One region of the Agaribacterium sp. ZY112 genome, then DNA from elsewhere that is predicted to be linked to it. Evidence: predicted binding sites of a transcription regulator. Region 1 holds the regulator's gene; each other region holds the start of a gene.
The links. The regulator FliA, encoded in region 1, starts transcription of late flagellar genes. The targets are predictions, from matches to a motif close to TAAAGTTATNNNNNNNNCGGCCGATANCC.
Positions count from the first base shown of each region.

Region 2: a site for FliA is predicted at 1,498-1,526, ahead of AB1S55_RS14685 (flagellin). Genes of this name have one in related genera too.
Region 3: a site for FliA is predicted at 2,846-2,874, ahead of AB1S55_RS16195 (DUF5610 domain-containing protein). Genes of this name have one in related genera too.
Region 4: a site for FliA is predicted at 4,202-4,230, ahead of pomA (flagellar motor protein PomA). Genes of this name have one in related genera too.

Region 1 is NZ_CP166840.1:2,371,762-2,376,852, reverse strand. Features, by position in the region: gene AB1S55_RS10330 (chemotaxis protein CheA) at 1-316, opposite strand, end outside; gene AB1S55_RS10325 (protein phosphatase CheZ) at 326-1,117, opposite strand; gene cheY (chemotaxis response regulator CheY) at 1,133-1,519, opposite strand; gene AB1S55_RS10315 (RNA polymerase sigma factor FliA) at 1,722-2,423, opposite strand; gene AB1S55_RS10310 (MinD/ParA family protein) at 2,474-3,307, opposite strand; gene flhF (flagellar biosynthesis protein FlhF) at 3,376-4,815, opposite strand; gene flhA (flagellar biosynthesis protein FlhA) at 4,840-5,091, opposite strand, start outside.
Region 2 is NZ_CP166840.1:3,382,021-3,387,111, forward strand. Features, by position in the region: gene AB1S55_RS14685 (flagellin) at 1-1,405, opposite strand, end outside; gene AB1S55_RS14690 (flagellin) at 1,825-3,591, opposite strand; gene flgL (flagellar hook-associated protein FlgL) at 3,772-5,037, opposite strand; gene flgK (flagellar hook-associated protein FlgK) at 5,056-5,091, opposite strand, start outside.
Region 3 is NZ_CP166840.1:3,737,833-3,742,923, forward strand. Features, by position in the region: gene gyrA (DNA gyrase subunit A) at 1-456, opposite strand, end outside; gene AB1S55_RS16190 (TrmH family RNA methyltransferase) at 742-1,506, shown strand; gene AB1S55_RS16195 (DUF5610 domain-containing protein) at 1,528-2,799, opposite strand; gene hemN (oxygen-independent coproporphyrinogen III oxidase) at 3,117-4,517, shown strand; gene rlmA (23S rRNA (guanine(745)-N(1))-methyltransferase) at 4,557-5,091, shown strand, end outside.
Region 4 is NZ_CP166840.1:1,148,208-1,153,298, reverse strand. Features, by position in the region: gene AB1S55_RS05160 (SMP-30/gluconolactonase/LRE family protein) at 1-506, opposite strand, end outside; gene AB1S55_RS05155 (HNH endonuclease) at 599-1,210, opposite strand; gene AB1S55_RS05150 (PilZ domain-containing protein) at 1,753-2,325, opposite strand; gene AB1S55_RS05145 (flagellar motor protein MotB) at 2,337-3,329, opposite strand; gene pomA (flagellar motor protein PomA) at 3,332-4,093, opposite strand; gene AB1S55_RS05135 (exodeoxyribonuclease VII small subunit) at 4,288-4,521, shown strand; gene hisI (phosphoribosyl-AMP cyclohydrolase) at 4,598-4,981, shown strand; gene AB1S55_RS05125 (phosphoribosyl-ATP diphosphatase) at 4,978-5,091, shown strand, end outside.

The DNA.
Region 1 (5,091 bases):
ATTGTTGAAATTGCTGAGTGACCGTATCCAGAGCCTGAAGTACTACATCCATCAGCTCTGCAGTAACATCACGATCACCGTTGCGTAATATGTCGAATAGATTCTCCGTTACATGGCAACAATCAACCATGGTATTTAGTTGCAAGAACCCTGCTCCACCTTTCACAGTGTGGAAGCCTCGGAAAATCGCATTTAACAGATCTTTATCATCCGGGCGCTGCTCAAGCTCTACCAATTGCTCTGATAGCTGCTCAATAATCTCTCCTGCTTCTACAAGAAAGTCCTGGAGGATTTCTTCGTCATCGCCAAAAGCCATTATTCCTCCTTAAAAGCCCAAGCTCGACAGTAGATCATCAACATCATCCTGACCATTGACGACGTCATCCCTCAACTCGGGCTTAATAACAGGGCCTTCTCCTTTGGAACTATTTTCTTTTTCTTGTTCCTGCTGCTCTTCAATAGCAAGGCCTGTAACTTGTTCAACCTGCCCCGCTATTCGCATTAAATCGACAAGCTCACGCTCAACGTCAGTGACTAAATCAATCACTTTCTTAAGCGCCTGCCCAGTCAAGTCCTGAAAACCTTGTTCAAGAATAATATCCTGCAAGCTCTTATTCAGTTGCTCGGTGCCGTCCCCCATTTGAATAAGAAATTCGTCAATTCGTTGCGCTAACTTTTTAAATTCAGCTTTTGTCATTTCGCGACGCATAAGTTTGTCCCAGTCATCACGAAGTCGCTGTGCTTCTTGACCAAGATTCATCGCAATAGGGGCCACAGCCTCAACCTTGTCCATGGTTTTATCGGCGGCCGCTTGCGTTAAACTTAAGACATAGTGCAGCCTGTCAGAGGCATCACTAATTTCTGAGTTTTTGATTTCAGGGGGCGTTTGAGTGATATCTGCGTCAACGTTGAAATTAACAATGGCCGTATGTAAAGCCCGAGTTAGCTGCCCAACTGATTTAAATATATGTTGATCACGAGCTTCTATTAACTCGTGAATAATTACGGATGCGCTTTCATATTCATCATTCTGCAGAACCTCGACAAGCTGTTTAGCTGAGTCCTGAAGTTTGGCAATAAATTGTCCGTCATCCTGCATGGGAGATGCATTTGCCATAGAGGCTCCTAGGCCTTAACCGTTTACACGCTCAAAGATTTTATCGATCTTTTCTTTTAGCACTTGTGCAGTAAATGGTTTCACTACGTAACCGTTAACACCTGCTTGAGCAGCTTCAATAATTTGATCTCGTTTTGCTTCTGCTGTGACCATCAATACTGGTAGAGAAACCAGTTTCGCATCGGCTCGAACTTCTTTTAAAAGTTCTATGCCCGTCATGCCTGGCATATTCCAGTCGGTCACAAGAAAATCAAAATCACCACTGCGTAACATGGGCAACGCGGTCGAACCATCATCGGCTTCCTGAGTATTGGTAAACCCCAAGTCGCGAAGCAGGTTTTTAATAATGCGTCGCATCGTCGAAAAGTCATCGACGATCAGGATTTTCATATTTTTGTCCAATTCCGCCTCCTAATTAAAACGGCTTGTTGTTACTCCTTTAAAAGCGAGTTAATTCTTATCTCACATATCGAGAGTTAAGTACAAGCCCATTGAGATCAAGTAGCTACAAAGATTTCGTTGTAGTTCTACTTCCACTCCCTCTCAGATTTAAAGTCTAGTCGTTCGTGAGCAGTCATCCAGTTTTTAGACCATTTGAGCTCAACTACCAGTCTTTTAATCTCGATTTCAGCCTCGCAGCAGCCTGACTATGAATTTGGCTAACGCGACTTTCGCTCACACCAAGTACTAGCCCGATTTCTTTTAAATTGAGCTCGTCGCTGTAATACAAAGACAAGACCAATTGTTCTTTTTCAGACAAGCGCTTAATTTGTGTGGCCACGGCGTGACGCAGTGCAGCAGCACCCACCTCTCTCTCTGGCTGTTCAGAACGAGGGTCATTTAAGGTCGCAGGGCCATGCTCATCATTCCCCTCTAAACTCTCCTCAAGGCTCACTAAACGCGATACCGTACAGTCGCGAGTCATGCTGTAGTATTCGTCAATATCGATATTAAGCTCTGCTGCTACTTCTGTATCACGAGCATCGCGGCCAAGGCGCTTTTCAACCCGAGTAATCGCTTCGGTAATTTCGCGCTTATTGCGGTGCACCGAGCGTGGCACCCAATCGCCTCGGCGCATTTCATCGACAATGGCGCCTCGAATACGTATCCCTGCGTATGTTTCGAAACTCGCGCCTTTGCTGTCATCGTATTTTTCAGAGGCTTCAAGTAAGCCCAACATGCCACTTTGAATGAGATCTTCAAGCTGTACAGAACTGGGCATCCTTGCTTTTATATGCAAGGCAATACGCTTAACAAGGTACGCGTATTGTTCAGCTTTATGCTGCCCATATTGCTGCTCATACATAGTGTGCGTGTTCCCCCCGTGAACTCTAGCTCTGTTCAGCACCTATAGGGCTAAACCACAGATTGTGCATTAGCGCTTTTTAAGAGACGCTCGATAAAGAACTCTAAATGGCCACTAGGGCCGTGAGGTAAAGGCCACTGATCGACCTTCTGGGCAATGTCACGTAATGCACTTGCGGCTTTACTACTTGGCGCAGCTTCCAATAAGGGCTTGCGACTCTGCACGGCTTTGCGCACTTGCTCATCAAAAGGCACGTGACCTAAATAACTCAAGGTTGCATCTAAAAAGCGCTCGCATACGGTATTTAACTTACCAAATAACAAACGCCCTTCTTTAGCGCTGCGAGTCATGTTGGCAATAACTCGAAAGCGGTTCACTCCGTGCTCAGTATTGAGTAGTTTCATCAAGGCATAGGCATCCGTAATAGAAGAAGGCTCATCACAAACAACCACAATGACATCCTGAGAAGCGCGAACAAAATTCACGACCATGTCACTAATACCTGCTGCGGTATCAACAACCAATACATCTAATTGGTCACTTATTTCACTAAAGGCGTGAATTAATGCAGCATGTTCATGGCTGCCAAGCTGCACAAGCTGCTGAACACCGGAGCTTGCAGGAACCACTTTGATACCTGCAGGCCCGTTCACCATGACTTCTCGTAGAGTACGAGAACCATCGAGCACATCAGCAATACTGTATTGAACATTCAGCCCCAATAAGACATCGACATTTGCCAAGCCCAAATCTGCATCCATCAATACGACACGTCGTCGCATTTCTGCCAGAGCAACACTTAGATTAACGGAGACATTGGTTTTACCAACACCACCTTTGCCACCGGTTACGGCAATAACTCTGACTGGATGATTAGAACTCATATAGGCGCACTCACGTTTTATATATTCAATGTAGCAAAGGCGCCGCTAAGCGTCGGCCTAAAGTCACTTTAGTTTGCAAACTGGGTCTCTAGTTGAGCCACTTTTGCTAGCTGAACGGCACTACTCACTAGGTCATTGCGATTCGCTTTAAGGATGTCTTGCGGAATGCGTTGACCGTTGGTGATATAAGCCAAAGGAACTTTAGTTTGCCAAAGCACCCCAATGGCCTCACCTAAGCTACAAGCTTCATCAAGCTTGCTAAGCACGCAGGCATCGCGTCCTTTTTTAGGTTTATAGGCATGGATACTCGCCTTCAGATGCTGGCTTTGGCTCAGAGTCGACATGACTAACAATCGTCTTACTTGTGGACACTGATCCAACTGTGCAAGTTGCTCGTTAAGTTGAGTATCCCCGTGGCGAAAGCCTGCAGTATCAATTAATACAAGGGGAAACTCTCTTAACTCAGCCAAAATACTTAACAGGCTGCTGCGTACCGATACCACTTTTAACGGCGCGCCAAGAATATTAGACAGCGAGCGAAGCTGTTCAACGGCACCAACGCGATGACTGTCCATCGTCACTAAGGCAACTTTACCGGCACCATGGCGCATAGTGTAGGCCGCCGCTAACTTCGCAAGCGTGGTGCTTTTACCAACTCCGGTTGGGCCCACAAAAGCATAACAACCACCGCGCTCTACATCTAAATCATCGGCCTGACTAATGCCTTTCGCCAAGCTAGCCAAGCTTTGTTTCCATGTGTCGTGCAAGCGCAAACTATGAGACACAGCCATATTTAACTCATTGATAATGGCTTCACTTAAACCAAGGCGCTGTAATTGCCCATGAACCTTACTGCGTGAATTGGAACTGGCTTCATCCACTGCGCCATAGTCTTGGTTAGAAACAGAACTGGCGGCTGATGTTGCGGCCCAACTCTGCTGCTCTAATAATAAACGTAAGTCCGCAATTTCATCACGTAAGCCTGCAAGCTTTTGCTCTTGCACTAAATCTTCAGACCATGCTTCAGGGCGTCGGACTGAGCGCTCGGGCGCCGGCTCCTGCACCGGCTCGGGCTTTTTTACTTTGACTGGTCTTTGCTCTGACTCTTCAGCTTCCATGGCTGCTTTTTTTGCTGCCATCATTTTTTCTCGTGCACGCTCAATTTCAGCGGCAAGATCATTTTTATCAATAGTTGAGACGTCGTTAATTTCCAACTTACTATCATAGCTAGCAGCGGCTTGCTCTATGCCCGCCTGGCTTTGCCAGCTAGCATCACTGCTCATTGCATGATCGAGGTCGCTGTCAAACTTCTGACCAAAGTCTTGTCTCTCATGAACACCTCGGGTGTGATAGTCGCGCTCAAGAGAGGTGATAATTTCAACGCCTCCTTTCACCTGCTGACTTTTAAGAATAACGGCCTCGGGCCCTAATTCCTCACGTACTAAAGCCAGCGCCTGCCCCATCGTGGGCGCTACAAAGCGTTTTACTTCGGCATTTTGACTCGACATTTTTTCACCTACTTTGGTTTAGCCCTACTGGACCAGTTCCTCGCCAACCGTCGCCTCTATGGTTAGCTGCTTACTGTCTGGGACTTCGTTGTATGCCAATACACGCATATCTGGAATACTGATTCGGGCAAAGCGTGACATCATGCTTCTAAGCGGTGACGCCACTAATAAAATCAGAGGTTTTCCTTGGGCCTCGACCCGCCTCGCCGTATCTCGTAAAGACTGATTTAACCGCTCTGCCAATTGTGGCTCTATAAACGCCGCATCTTCAGCGCC
Region 2 (5,091 bases), 1.0 Mb from region 1:
AAACAGAATCTCCTGATGTTGCTGAGGTATTTGTTTCCACTAAATGCAAAGCCGTTAGTAATGCATCAGCACCAGTAGTTGTTCCAGCCTCGATACTGATAGCTGAGTTATCAACAGAATTAAGCTGAAGAACTTGAGCAGTCGCACCTGAAGCGACTACGCCTGTTTCTGGAGCCTTATCATTAATTGCAGCTATGATATCTGCAACTGCCGTCCCATCAGCAGCACCAATTTCAACACCATTGATAACAAGTTGGCCTTCCAAAAGGACGGTCGCATCTGCATCAAGAAGAGTCGCACTGCTACTCAAAATTCCGCCTTCAGCACGAGCGTTTATTCCAAGATCATCTGCATCCGTAGCATCCGCATACGCAACAGTAATTTCATTACCGTCAGTTGATGTTAGCGACAATTGAGCTTCTTGTACTGTAGCTGCACCGCCAGTACCCACTGCATCCTGCTCAGCTGTAGCCGCAGTTCCCACAGTAATTTGCGCGCCACTAGCACTTTCAATCACTAACTTACCACTATCACTTAAGCTTGCGGATATATCATCCCCACCTTTTTCATTAATAGCCGCGACCAACTCATCAAGATTACCAGTATCAGTAATAACAAGTGATGTAGCAGTACCATCTGCATTAACAGTATCAATCTCCATAGTGTCACCGCCGCGGAGGACACCGGTACCAACTGTTGCAGCTTCAAATCGTGTCGTTGCTGTAAAATCTACTCCAGACACACCGTCATTCAATACGGCAAGAAACTCATCGACATTGGTTGCAGCTTCTAAATCTGCGTCATCAATAGTTTGGCCATTTATTGTTACGTCATCGGCTAAAGTTATTCCTACTAAATCAACCGCAGAACCAACAATATCGCCGCCAGCACTTCCACCTAAACTATTTGCATCTAACTCTCCAATGCTAAAGGTAATAGTTTGATTTGCATTAGAACCAACCTGTAGTGCTACATCACCTTGCGAACCATCAAGAATATTCTGGCCATTAAACGAAGTGGTTTCAGCAATACGGTCAATCTCTGCAATTAACTGCTGTGATTCCGCATTGAGTGAGGCTCTATCTGTATCGGAATAAATTCCGTTGGCAGACTGAACAGATAGTTCTCGCATACGCTGAAGAATATTGGTTGTTTCGTCTAAAGCACCTTCAGCGGTTTGAATTAATGAGACACCGTCATTCGCATTTCGAATAGCCTGATCAAGGCCTCTAATAGCTGATGTTTGACGATTTGAAATTGCGAGACCCGCAGCATCATCTGCCGCTGAGTTGATACGCTTACCAGATGCTAAACGTTCACTCGCTTTATCTAGCTCACCACCTGATGACATCAGCTGGCGCTGAGCATTTAGTGACGCGATATTACTATTAACTACTAAAGGCATGATGAGCCTCCCAATGTAAGTCTGTCGAACGCCGATCTAATAAGACCGGTGAAGTTGAAAGGCGACCATAACAATCAACCCTTCCTGACTTAATCTTTCGGCACAGCGGGGAGGAACTTTAAAAGAAAATACAAATCAGCCCTAAGGCAATATAATGCATATAAAAAAACAAAGACTTACAAAATAAAAAACACTTTAGTTTTTCTCAAACGGGGTAAATAAATAAAGATAAAAATAAAACTATTAGAACAATCTATTATTAACCTACTAATTAATAGAATCATTTCATTTGATATAGTCATTTATAGAATAAGATGCTCTATATCTAGATGGGTATGATAAAAATATAAACTGATAGAACAGCACAATAGAAAAACATGCGTTGTACTGTTCTATCTATACTCACCTCAGGCTTGATTCTAGCCCTGCAGTAATTGCAACACTTGCTGAGGTTGAGCATTAGCCTGAGCCAACATGGCTTGTGACGCCTGCTGTAATACCTGAGCTCGACTCAACTCGGATGTCTCTGCTGCAAAATCGGCATCCATAATACGTGAGCGTGAAGCTTCAGTTTTCTCAACTACATTGAGTAGATTACCCATAGTGAACTCTAAACGGTTAGCAATCGCACCTAGCTGGGAGCGGGTATCATTAATCGTCTCCAGTGCCACATCGATAATGGCTAGGCTTTCTTGAGCACCATCGACTGTTGCGATTTGAATATCCGCGACAGAATTACCTTGCGTCGCCGAATTATTGGTTTCCAATAAGCCTGTAGTCGTAGCATTTGCTGCGCCAGTTAACTCAATTGTTATTTCAGTTCCATCAACGGAGTTTAAAGAAAGTACTCCATCTGCGGCAGTGCCACCAGCGGCTACCGTCGCCACAACCCCATGCTCTGCTGATTTCGCATTAATTTGAGTGACCAAATTAGCTATCGTATCAAATGCGTCCGTGCCAATAGCCGTAGCATCAATGCTAACGCCATTAATCATTACGTCGCCTTCAGCTAACGCAGATTCAGTACCATCTGCTACTTCAAGAGCAGTAATATCACCCACGGCAGTACGAGAGTTCACCCCAAGTTGAGTGGCATTAGGTGCTGCTGTCGCTCCATACGTAATCGTTACGCCATTACCATCATCAGACTTAAAGTCCAACGATGCTTGGTAAGCATTTGCCAAGGTTGCATCTGCTGAAGCGGTAATACCGGTATTAGCAACGGTTGCTGCGCCACCGTATTCAACACTAATGGCAGCCCCAGAAGAATGAGACATGACAAGTAAGCCCGCATCATTTAACTCAGCACTAACATTGCCACCAGTCACCTCTTCGATACGAGCAACTAGCTCTTCCATGCTTCCTGTATCGCCGATCTGGTAAGTATTAACCGTTCCATCGAGCTGATGGACAGTTAAATCCATAGTATCCGCACCACGTAATATGCCGGTACCTGCTGTTGCTGCGGTAATCTCAGTAAAGGCAGTAGTTGTAACTCCACTTACATTACTATTGAATAAATCTAATAGCTCTTCCATGTTTGTAGCAGAGGTAAGATCCCCCACATTCTGGCCATTGACTTCCATTGTTGTCGCAGCAGTGGCGCCAGTAATCAATGTAACGTTTGCAGGATCAACCCCCATTGTTGTACCCACGATATCCCCACCGGCATCCCCACCGAGCGTTTTAATGTCCATTGCTGGAATACTCATGGTAATAGTTTCATAAGCCTGTGAGCCGACTTGTAAATCAACCTCGCCTAAACTGCCATCTAATAAGAATTGGCCATTAAAAGAGGTCGACGTTGCAATACGATCCAGTTCGGCTTTTAGCTGCTGAACTTCAGCATCAAGGGTTTTTCTATCTGTATCCGAATAAATTCCGTTAGCAGATTGAATGGCCAGTTCTCGCATACGCTGCAAAATATTGGTTGTCGCATCCATAGCGCCTTCCGCGGTTTGGATCAGCGACACGCCATCATTCGCATTTCGAACGGCCTGATTAAGCCCACGAATTTGTGAAGTCATGCGATTAGAAATAGCCAGGCCTGCGGCATCATCGGCTGCAGTATTAATTCTACGCCCCGATGCCAAACGCTCCATCGCCTGACTCATGTCATTGCCAGATTGAATCAACTGACGTTGTGAATTTAACGCAGCCACGTTGGTATTAATAACAAGAGGCATAGTTCTCTCCTATAACCTTAATCAGTTTCTACCCACAGATGGGTTTGAATTGATTAATGCAGACCCCGTGCCAAACACAAAAAAGATAATAAAAACAACAAGATAACAATAAAAAAGGCGAATAAACAAAGATAAAAAAGGGAGGGGGACAAAAGCTTGCCGCTTAAGCGGCAAGCAATTTCATAGACGTTCGAATAAACTTAAGCGGCTAACACGCGTAAATGCTGTTTGTGCCGCTTGTAAAATTAAAGACTCTGCTGCAAGTCGTGTGGATGCTTCAGCGTAATCAACATCACGCAGCTGAGAAATAAGCTCTTGAATGATTAGAGTTGCATCAGAGTGAATACTTTCGGTACTTTCAAGTGTATTAAGCCGAGCACCGATTTTAGAACTTACTTCTAACACGCTGGTTTGTGCATTAGATAAATTAGCTAAGGTATCGCCGATGGTATCTTCCAAGACATCACGATTACCGGCTTCTCCGTCAAAGTTTTTCATCGCTTCACTAAAGCGGGCGACCGTCGTTAATAGATCCTGCTTATTTGTAGACTCGACAATAAACTTATCTCCAGCCTGAGGCAGGTTTTCAGATGCAGGATCACCAATAATTCTAAAGCTTAAACCAGCAGCATTAATTTCAGCACCTGAAACATAAGGCTCATTGGCAAGCACAACTCGGCCTGTCGAGCGCTCTGTTATTGTAAAGTTTTTACCAGGAGGTGCGGGTAATAAAGCACTATCATCATTAAAACTAACAACGAGATCTTCTGGGTAAAAGTCATTAAATACTTGCCTATCGACAACCGTACCAATGGATATTTGTGCAGCAGGGTCAGAGCGATTGCTTGCAGAAACCGACGTTGACACTTCGGGCCTATTACTTTGTATATCTACAAACAAGTCTTTACCAGAGTCACCAGAAGCGACCGCAGTATTATTGGCTACCTTAATAAACTTTTGGCCTTCATCCCCCACATATTTAAACCCCGTTTGCACACTGCCTATAAAAGGTTCGGTCGTACTCTTATAACCTCCAAAGATGAAATCACCATTCGAGTTTTTACTATTCATTAAACTCTGAAGCTCTTCAACTCGCGCATCAACTTCATTTGCTAAAGATCTATACTCACTATCACTGAGTGTTGCGCTGTTACCTGCCCTAACGGCCAGCTCTTGGATGCGTTGAATAATATTAAGCACACCGTCCAACACCGCTTCTTCACCGGTCAAATCATTTTTAGCAATACTAATATTGGTTTGATATTGTTTGGTGCCTGCTAATTCTTCATTTAGAGCTAAGATCTTAGTCGAAGCGACCGGATCATCGGAAGGCTCAAGAACTCGTTTACCTGTCGATAATTGTTCTTGTGTTTTAATCATGGCCTGATTTGCATCAGCCATACTGGTATTGGCAATATTGAATATTTGCTGAGTTGAAATTCGCATAGCGGCAATCAATTTCCGTTAAAAGGAACCTATAAGAGTATTAAACAATTCCCG
Region 3 (5,091 bases), 1.4 Mb from region 1:
TGTGCCATCATAGTTAGGCACAAAATCGACGGTTTCTTTATCTAAGTCAGCCAATATCTCATGGGAGATTTTGGCCATACGGATTTCGGTATAACGCATGGCTGCTGCGCTATCACCATCAACCGAACCAAAATTACCTTGACCATCAACCAGCATATAACGCAAAGAGAACGGCTGGGCCATACGTACAATGGTGTCATACACGGCACTGTCACCATGCGGGTGGTATTTACCGATCACGTCACCAACAACACGTGCCGATTTTTTAAAGGCCTTGTTGTAGTCGTTTTTCAGCTCGCCCATCGCAAATAGCACGCGGCGGTGTACAGGTTTAAGACCGTCGCGAACATCCGGCAAGGCTCGACCAACAATAACGCTCATCGCGTAATCGAGGTAGCTTTGCTTCAGTTCGTCTTCGATCGTAATCGGTAGAATTTCTTTAGCTATATCACCCATGAAACTAGGATCTTCCTTATTGTAAGCGGCGCTTGTCGAGTCCGAAATCTGCCCGTATTAAAGCGAACAAATAAAGCGCGCGATAATAGCACAAAAGCAACTACAAACCTAAGCAAGAAGACGCTTAAATTTCATACTAAAATCACGCAGACGCGATTAGAGAGGCGCAGAAGGGCTTTAAGGCCAAGGCTGATCATTTACTAGACAAAGTAAAACGAATGCCACGCGCCCACTCAGACGCTTTGCCGTATAATGCCGGCGCCAGCCAACAATATAGAGCCAAGCATGAGTGATTCCGACAACTACCTTAAGAAAAAAAAACTTTTTTCACGTTTACTCACCATCTATGGCCGCAATACCGTTTATGAAGCTTTATGCATGCCTGGGGTTAAAGCAGAGAGACTGCACTTTGCTTCTAGCAATAAAAAAGCAAAGGTACTAGATGACATAGAACATCTTGCACGCGAACAAGGTGCGGACGTGCTTTACCACGATAAGGGCGCGCTCTCTCGCATCAGCAAAAATGCAAAACAAGATCAAGGTGTGGCTCTGGATATACGCACCGAAGGCCTAGCTGAATTTGATGCAAACACCCTCGAGGCAGGCGGCGAATACATCGCCTTAGATCGCATCACCAACCCTCAAAACCTAGGCATGATTATTCGCAGTGTGTGTGCATCCCCCATCAAAGCCCTAATACTACCCCGCAAAGGTTGCGCAAAACTCGACGCCTTAGTCATCAAAGCGTCTGCCGGCAGCTTATTTCGCTGCCCCATTCTACGCTGTGACTCACTCACGCAAGCTCTGAGTCAAGCCCAGCAAGAAGGCGCCCGCATTGCTGGCTTGGACCTTAAGGCCACCACCAGTTTTAGCGCCATAGATGATCAACACACACGTATTTTTGTGCTTGGCAACGAAAGTGAGGGAATTGGCAAAGAAGTACAAGCACTCTGTGATGAGCGCCTGCGCATAGATATGGCTCGTGGCGTTGAATCCCTTAATGTTGCGGTAACGGCGAGCCTAATTGCGTTACGAAAGCAGCTTACTTAGCCCACAAGAGATAATAGAACTTTAAGAACCCGCTAAGCTCTGTAAGCTATCTAAAAGCTTAGACATTGTCTCAACAGCATTAGGTACTTTATCAATACTGTCTTTGCCTTCAGTTTGCCCACGAGCCACTCCCGGTAAAGACAAAAGGCCTGACTCATCTGCGCGCTGCCTCATATCCTCTAAGGCTTGAACAAAACGTGCCAAGCTCATCAATTGCTGATCCTGCTTATCAAAACTCTCACCTGTGGCTGCCGCACGAGCCGGCTGAGCCGCATAAGAGGCTTGATATTGCTCTGAGCGCTCGTAACGTAATTGCAGAGAAAAACGACTGATTTCATCACTGTTAAAACCCAGTTCTGTGGCGTGCTCAAAAGCACTTTGAATATCACCACTAAAAAACAAACCACTGACCTCTCTTACCTGAGTTAGCAAATCCTCTATTGCAGCAAGCTCGGATTCATCGAGCTCCCCTTCTATATCAAGGTAGAAACCAGCGCTTGCATAAAAAGAAGCCTGAAGCTCAGAATCAGAACCGGTGGCGTGCTGTACTCGCTGCCCCTCCAAAACCGAGCTCGCTGAATAAGCAGCCCGAATAGTGACGCTATCACCGTCAGCCGTTTTCAACTGGAAATTAAAGCTACGGGTTTCATGGGCGCGATAATCATAACTTGAAGCATCGATTAAAGACCTAAGGTTATCTGCCTCGCTCAGAGCTTGTTGTTCAGCAGCGCTCTTTGCTACATCCACAGACGAAGCTTTAGTAACTGATGAACTCGAAGCCGCCTGCGAAGCATTAAATAACTGCCTACGCTCCTGCTGATCAGTTCTATAAGACTCCATCACAGGAGACTCAACACCGAGCTCTTCAGCAAGGCCATCAATGCCATTAAGCACATCGCTATACGTCTTTTCAATCGCGTCTTCCACCTCTGGATACAGCATAGCCAAAGCACTTAACTGCTCATAAGCCTGAGAAAAGCCTTCAACAAAACCATCTAAACCTGCCTGCAGACGAGACTCTAACTGCTCTTTAGTTGCACCCTCGGCCTGATCCAAGTGCAAACGCCCTGCAATAAACCCCAATATCGTATTGGCAGCATCGGTTCGCCCAGCAAGACCTTTCTCCGCCTTAGGCACTTCATAAGCCACAGGTTTAGCCGTGTCAGCACTTTCCGCCTTATTCGGCTGCTCTTGCTCACCACTGTGCTCAGCTGCTCTTTCTGTCTTAAGCTGATAATAACTTTGTTGTAAACGATGTGCCTGAACGGAAGTATGCAGTGAGGGGCTAGACATAAGGTTCTCCTTGATTGCTTAGTGCTTGCTAAAATGGTCTGCTAAGAGGCATCGGCAAAAACAGCCACAACTTCAAGAACATCGATCTATGAATAGGTGTTTTCTTATGCCATAAACAAAAACATAAGAACAAGAAAGCCCCTAAAGCCCTGAGCCTTATCAAACTCACGCACTTAAAATAGAACAAAGACTGCAAAACCAATAAAAACTGATAGTATCGCCGCCTGCGCAATGTGAATGGTATCGCCGCCTGCGTAATTGAGATGGCGCAATAACAGGCAAAAGCCGAACGCTAAGGGTAAATAGGGGCAAAAGAGATGAGCGAACACAACTCAGCGACCGAAATGTACTGGGATATCGAGTTAATTAGAAAGTACGACCTGACTGGGCCACGCTATACCTCCTACCCAACAGCTCCGCAATTTGAAAGTAATTACAAACAAACAGACTGGCAACATGCCGTAGAACGCATTCAAGACCGTAGCCAGCGCATATCTCTATACCTGCACATCCCCTTCTGTGATACCGTTTGTTATTACTGTGGTTGCAGCAAAATCATTACCGCCAACCACAGCCACGCGGATACCTACCTTGAATATTTAAAGAAAGAAATACAGCTCAAAGCCCAACACATAAATAAAGAGTCACTTGTCGAGCAAATACATTTTGGTGGTGGCACACCGACGTATCTCAGTGATGAGCAACTTGGCGACATTATGCAGGAGCTACGCAGCGCTTTTAGCTTTGCAGATGACAATTTTGAGTGCTCCATCGAAATCCACCCCCAAGGAATGAACAAGCAGCGCCTACACAATTTAAAAAAACTCGGTTTTAACCGCTTAAGCCTAGGCATACAAGATTTCGACCCACAAGTTCAAAAAGCAGTTAATCGCTTTAACAGCAAAGAAGAAGTAAGTAGTTTAATGAAAGAAGCGCGCGAGTTAGCATTCAACAGCGTTTCAGTTGATCTTATCTACGGCCTGCCCCTGCAAAGCAGAGAAAGCTTTCAGCAGACCTTAAACGACATTATTGAACTCGACCCCGATCGCTTAAGCTTGTTTAACTACGCTCATATGCCACACCTGTTTAAAACACAAAAACAAATCAATGCTAATGAGCTACCAGAACCTCAAGAAAAGCTCGACATTCTACATAACAGTATTTCTAAACTTTGCGCTAATGGCTATCGCTATATCGGCATGGATCATTTTGCCAAAGAGGACGATGAATTAAGCATCGCGCAGCAAAACGGCAGCATGCAACGCAATTTCCAAGGTTATGCCACTCACAACAATGGTGTATTGCATGCCTTTGGTTTAAGCGCGATCAGCTCACTGGCCGAACACTACAGCCAAAACGTTAAGAAGCTCGAGCAATATTACCAAGCCCTAGATCAGGATACACTTCCTATAGAGCGCGGCTATGACTTAAACCAAGACGATGTCATTCGACGTGACGTTATCAGCAGTTTACTGTGCAATAACTACTTAAATTTCTCTGAACTTAAAGACAAATACAACATTGAATTTAGTACCTACTTCGAAGACGCCTGTGCTCCACTTACAGAGCTAGCTAAGGATGGCCTGATCGAGTTCAACACAAAAGAGCTAAAGATACTCGATCGAGGCCGTTTACTAGCGCGTAGCGTATGCAAACTATTTGATAACTACATTAAAAAAAGCAGCGATACGAAACCCCGCTACTCGCGTATCATTTAAAACAAACGCCGTTTAAGCACCTAAGCTGCATACTTACTTATGAATTACCGCTGCCCCCTCTGCCAACAGACTTTAAGCCTACAAGACAGAAGCTTTCGCTGTGATAACAATCACTGCTTTGACATTGCCAAAGAAGGCTACGTAAACCTGTTGCCTGTACAAAATAAAAAAAGTAAAAGCCCTGGCGACAGCCCAGCGATGATGCAAAGTCGCCGCCGCTTTTTACAAAGTGGCTTCTACCAAAACTTTGCAGGTGCACAACAAGAATTATTAAAAAAACACCGTAGTGAGAAGATCAATCGCATTATCGATATTGGCTGTGGTGAAGCATATTATTTAGAACAACTGCAAAATACATTTACTGACGCCAGCTTGCACGGCATAGATATCGCTAAAAGCGGGGCTCGATTAAGCGCCAAACAATTACCAAACGCCCATATTAGCGTTGCCAGTGCCTATTCCCTACCCTATTTTGACAATGACTTTGATATCGCTCTTAGTGTTTTTTCACCCTTGGATGAACAAGAGTGCGCACGTATATTAAAAACCAACGGCCTTCTTCTAACGGCAGGCC
Region 4 (5,091 bases), 1.2 Mb from region 1:
TAAATCAGATGCTTAGGTGTATCGCTATAATAAAACACCTTATTATCAGGGCTCCACGCGATACCGTTCGTTGTTAATAAATCATCAGCGACCAAAGCTACTTTATGATCACCATCCAAACTCCATAAATTTGCGCCGTCGTAATCTTTGGGTGGATAATACGAACCGGCAAACAAACGGCCACGAGCATCACAGCGCCCATCATTAAAGCGTGTTTTATCTAGATCAGCCTCTGGATCACTAATAAAACGAAGCTCAGTATTCCAAGCATCCAATAAGTAATAACCTGTACGCATAGCCAAAAGAAAACCGCCCCCCTCTCTGAATGCATAACAGCCTATTTCTTCTTCAAACTGTAAAAACTCATTTTCACCAGTCTGAGGATCAAAGCGATTTAGTTGGAACTTGTTAATATCAATCCAGTAGAGCTTTTGCTCTTGTTCATTCCAGCGTGGGCACTCACCAAGATTGGCCTGAGCATCCAAAGCAAGTTTCGCTTGCAACATAAAGGTATCCAGTTAACGGCTTAATAAAGCGCGCTAGTTTAAGCGCCTAGCGAACTGAAATAAAGCCACAAGCTAAGACCGACCTCAAACCTTTACACTGCAAGACTAAAACTCGCGCCACGGCTATCAATTAAACGGCCACAGTAATGCTTGAACCGAGGCCTCAGATAGGCCATTTGATCACCGCGCATACGATCACTGTTAATTAAAGCAAGGTATTCGTAAGGATTAGGTAAATAGGGTAATGCAAGTAGCTGCATGTCTATCTCTTCTAGCAGGTAATTACCCTTTCTCTGATTACAGCGCTTGCAAGCAGCAACCACGTTCTCCCAACGGTCTGGACCACCTCTACTTGTAGGCACAACATGATCGCGACTTAATTCGGAAGAAGAAAAATAATGCCCACAATAAAGGCATCGAGACTCATCTCGAAAAAATAGAGCCTGATTAGACAGGGGAGGCGGCTTAGAGAAATGTGTCGTTTTAGCCTGACTACTGCAACGACCACCACAGGCTAAAATAGCAGGTAGATCGATATAGCTTTGCCTGCCACTAAAACGAGAGCGACCACCACGAACGCGCTTTACTACACCTCCCATGGACCAAAGTACCAACTCCCTTGCGTAGAGAGTGGTCGCCTGCTTCCAATTTAACCACTCGACTGCTTGGCCACTCATGTTTACACGTAGTATTTTTGCTTCCATAAATACTCCTATTGCGACCAGCGTTTTTTAAGCACAGTAATACTAGGCTCAAAGCGCCCTCTAGGGCGACGGCTACAAGCACATAAGTAATTAGTTGAAGAGGGCCGGTGAGGCGGAAAAGAATTTTTGATTTTCTTTAGGGGGAGAGAGTTCTGTTGAGCCCTGCAGGTGAACTGCGGCGTATTCGATATTGGGCGACTGCTAAAGCTTGGTAATTCCGGGTCGTGACCACTCAAACTTTTAAGCAGAGTCACAGCGACCGAAACCCGCCCTTGTACATGGCTTAGGTAGTTGAAGGTAGCACCCTCCATTCCATCGTCGTTAAATTAAATATGACAACAAACTATTTTTTAGTCAAGCAATATTGCACTGCCTTATATTTCATTAATATGACCTAAAGAGGCAAGTAATAAATAATTATAAAAACAGAGAAAAGATGGGAGTTTGAGACTATTTAGCGATAAGCAAAATAAATTTATTGCGGCCTCCATGTAAAGTATGAGTACAATATCTAGCTCGATACAAAAACAGCAAGATAAGCACTAATTTTTTTCGTTCTTATGAGATGCTCTATCTTTAAGCATCGAACTTTGATTTTGCACTATATGCCGAATCAAGCGCTCTTGATCCTCTTCGCTCATACCAATAAAATCAACTCGACAACGCCAGAGTTCATGCTCGTTTTTTTCACAGCGAACAACTTTGGCCCTACTGCGTATTTTTAGCTCATCGGGATAAAGTGTTAACTGGAGATCAAGCATAGTATTGTTTAGCAGTAACTCATGATGAGTAAAAGCCAAACCACATGCGCTAATATTAACTTCTTGTATACGCTCTGAGAAATGCTCAAGAAGATTACTCTCTAAAGCCAGTAAATTAGCAACACGCTCGAGTTTTTGATTCATTAATGAAAGCGCACGACTAACCTCGGGTTGCTTATCTTTGAGTAATGAAACCAGCTCCTCTAACTCATTATCCCCTTCATTAATTAACTGAAGAGGGTTCATTGAAAACACCGATTCTGCGCCCAGAAGCTCTTTGCCATTCAAGCTTAATATTGTAAGCCCTACAGTATCATTAATCCGGAAATAACGACGCCGTTCACTTTCTTTCATAGTGCTTCTCCTTAGAAGATTTCATCAGGCTCAAGGTCAAACAAATATTCAGGGTCTAAATTTAACTCTCTGAGGATATCTTGCCCCTCTTTATCTTCTTTCAGCAGCTTAATGTCTTCTTCCTCGAGCTCATCCTCTAAACCTTGTTTAATCAATATTTCAACACGACGGTTACGAGCACGATTTTCTGCGCTGTCATTTTTGACCAGAGGTAAAGTATCGGCGTAGCCGCTTATTTGAAAACGACGGCTGTCCACCTCACCACCTAACATTAACTCATGCGCAACCGAAACTGCTCGCGAAGAACTTAGCTCCCAGTTGGATCGAAAACGCGATGTGCGTATGGGTATATCATCGGAGTGCCCCTGAACCTCTATCTTTCCTTTTTTAAGTGCCAAGACTGCTTTCACTTCACGCATAACATCTTTATACGCTGGAGCCATTTCGGCAGAGCCTGAAATAAAGCTGCCTTTCTCTCGAATACGAATAATAATTAAGCGGCCACGCGTTTCTAATTCAACTTGACCCGCAACAATCTGCTCTTCCAGTGCGTCAGCCAACTCGTAGGCATCTTTGCGAGTACTCTCTAGTAAATCTTCAAGCTTCTGCTTAACTTCAACCTTAACACCACCTTCAAGCGCCTCATCACCTTGCTCAATCGAGTATTCCTCCGAGCACTCTACCTCTAAAGACATTTCGGTCAGATCGTCCGTTTTTTGCCATATTTCATTTATAGGTGTCGGCTCGGGCCGGCCAGGACTAAATTCTTGCGCAATAATGCTCGTGCCCTTAGGAATATCAGTGACGTTTAATTTATTCTGCACCCCAAAGGCTTGAGCCATCGAGCCTGCTAGGCGCTTAAATTTCATTGCATCCATTTCAGAAAATGAAAGCAACAAAACAAAAAAACACATCAGCAGCGACATTAAATCTGCAAAGGTGCCCATCCAGGCGGGCAGCCCGGGTTCGCATTCGCAGCCTTGTTCGTCGTCTTCGTCGCTCACTGCTATTCGCCGCCTTCAGCCACTCGCTTACCCTCTGGCAAGTAGGTTCTTAAGATACCGTCAATCACACGCGGGTTTTGTCCAGCCTGAATAGCCAATAAAGCATCTATAACCAAGCTTTTGGTCATGGCCTCTTCAGCTGCTCGCAGCTTAAGTTTTTCACCAATAGGCGCACAAATAGCATTCGCAACCACAGCACCATAAAGAGTGGTTAATAGTGCCACCGCCATCGCTGGGCCAATTGACTTAGGATCATCCATATTAGCCAGCATCGCGACCAGACCAATCAAGGTGCCAATCATGCCCATAGCAGGAGCCATATCCGCCAAGGACATAAAAATCTGTGAACCTACGTTATGGCGTTCTACGGCTTGAATTTTATCTTTGCCCAACGTTGCCTTAACCACATCTGGGTCGTGCCCATCCACTAGCAGCTGAATGCCTCGCTGCAGAAAGTCACTGCTGACCTCCTTGCCCTCAAGTGATAACAGCCCACCCTTGCGAGCCTCATCAGCCAAGGCCACGATTTCATCAATCAGTTCAAACACATCAGGCATTTTATTTGAGAAGCTTTTACCTGCTACTTTGGCTGCACCCAAAAACTGGCCCAAACCAAACTTCGCCATAACAGCAAAGATCGAGCCCCCGAATACAATCACCAGAGATGGTGCATTCACAAACATGCCCAGATCCCCAGCAAGCAGCATCGACACGACAATCAGCGCCAAGGCGCCGATAATCCCCACAATCGTTGCTAAATCCACTTTTTACTCCTATGTCAGGATTTGAAAGTCCTGTTTGTAGTCTAGTCAAGAAATAGCACTTGGTTATAAAGCTGCCCCGCTTCATACACCTATTTACAAGCCCCTTTTAGCTATCGACCTGCAAGCTATCTACTTGAGGCCATTGACCCCTCCTAAGAGCTTCGATATTGTTCGAGCCCATTCAGGAGGCGCACGTGAGTAAAAAAGCATCGATCAAAAATTTCGAACAGAACTTAAGCGAACTCGAAGCGCTTATTGATTCTCTAGAGAGTGGTGAACTTAGCCTTGAGCAAGCACTTAGTCAGTTCGAAAAAGGCATTAAGATGAGCCGAGACTGTCAGCAAGCACTCACTGACGCAGAGCAAAAAGTACAAGTCTTACTCGAACAAAATGGCCAGCTTGTACTAAACGACTTCGATCCCGAATAAATCAAATATGAGCCACAGTCAGCTAAGTTAATGTTGTTTTTCCGCTAAACTGTGGCACTTTAGCTCGGAGCTTTTTGTGAGTAATTTTCTCGACCAAATTAAATGGACCAATGAAGGTCTTTGCCCTGCCATCGCTCAAGATGCCCAAACCGGAAAAATCTTGATGATGGCATGGATGAACCGTGAATCTCTGCAGCTTACCGCTGACAACATGGTTGCCACCTATTGGTCACGTTCACGCCAAGCACTCTGGCGTAAAGGTGAAAGCTCTGGCCATAGTCAGCTAGTAAAGAGCATACAGCTTGATTGTGATGCGGATGTCATCGTCTTAAAAGTCGAACAACAAGGTGGTATTGCTTGCCATACTGGCCGTGAAAGCTGCTTTTATCGCACTTTAGTCGACGGACAGTGGCAGATCTGTGAAGATGTCATTAAGGACCCGAAGGATATTTATTCATGAGTGACGTGTTAAACGCACTAGACGCCGTACTAGCCGAGCGTAAAGACAACGCTGATGCCGACACATCTTATGTCGCGCAGTTACACAGCAAAGGACTTAACAAAATACTC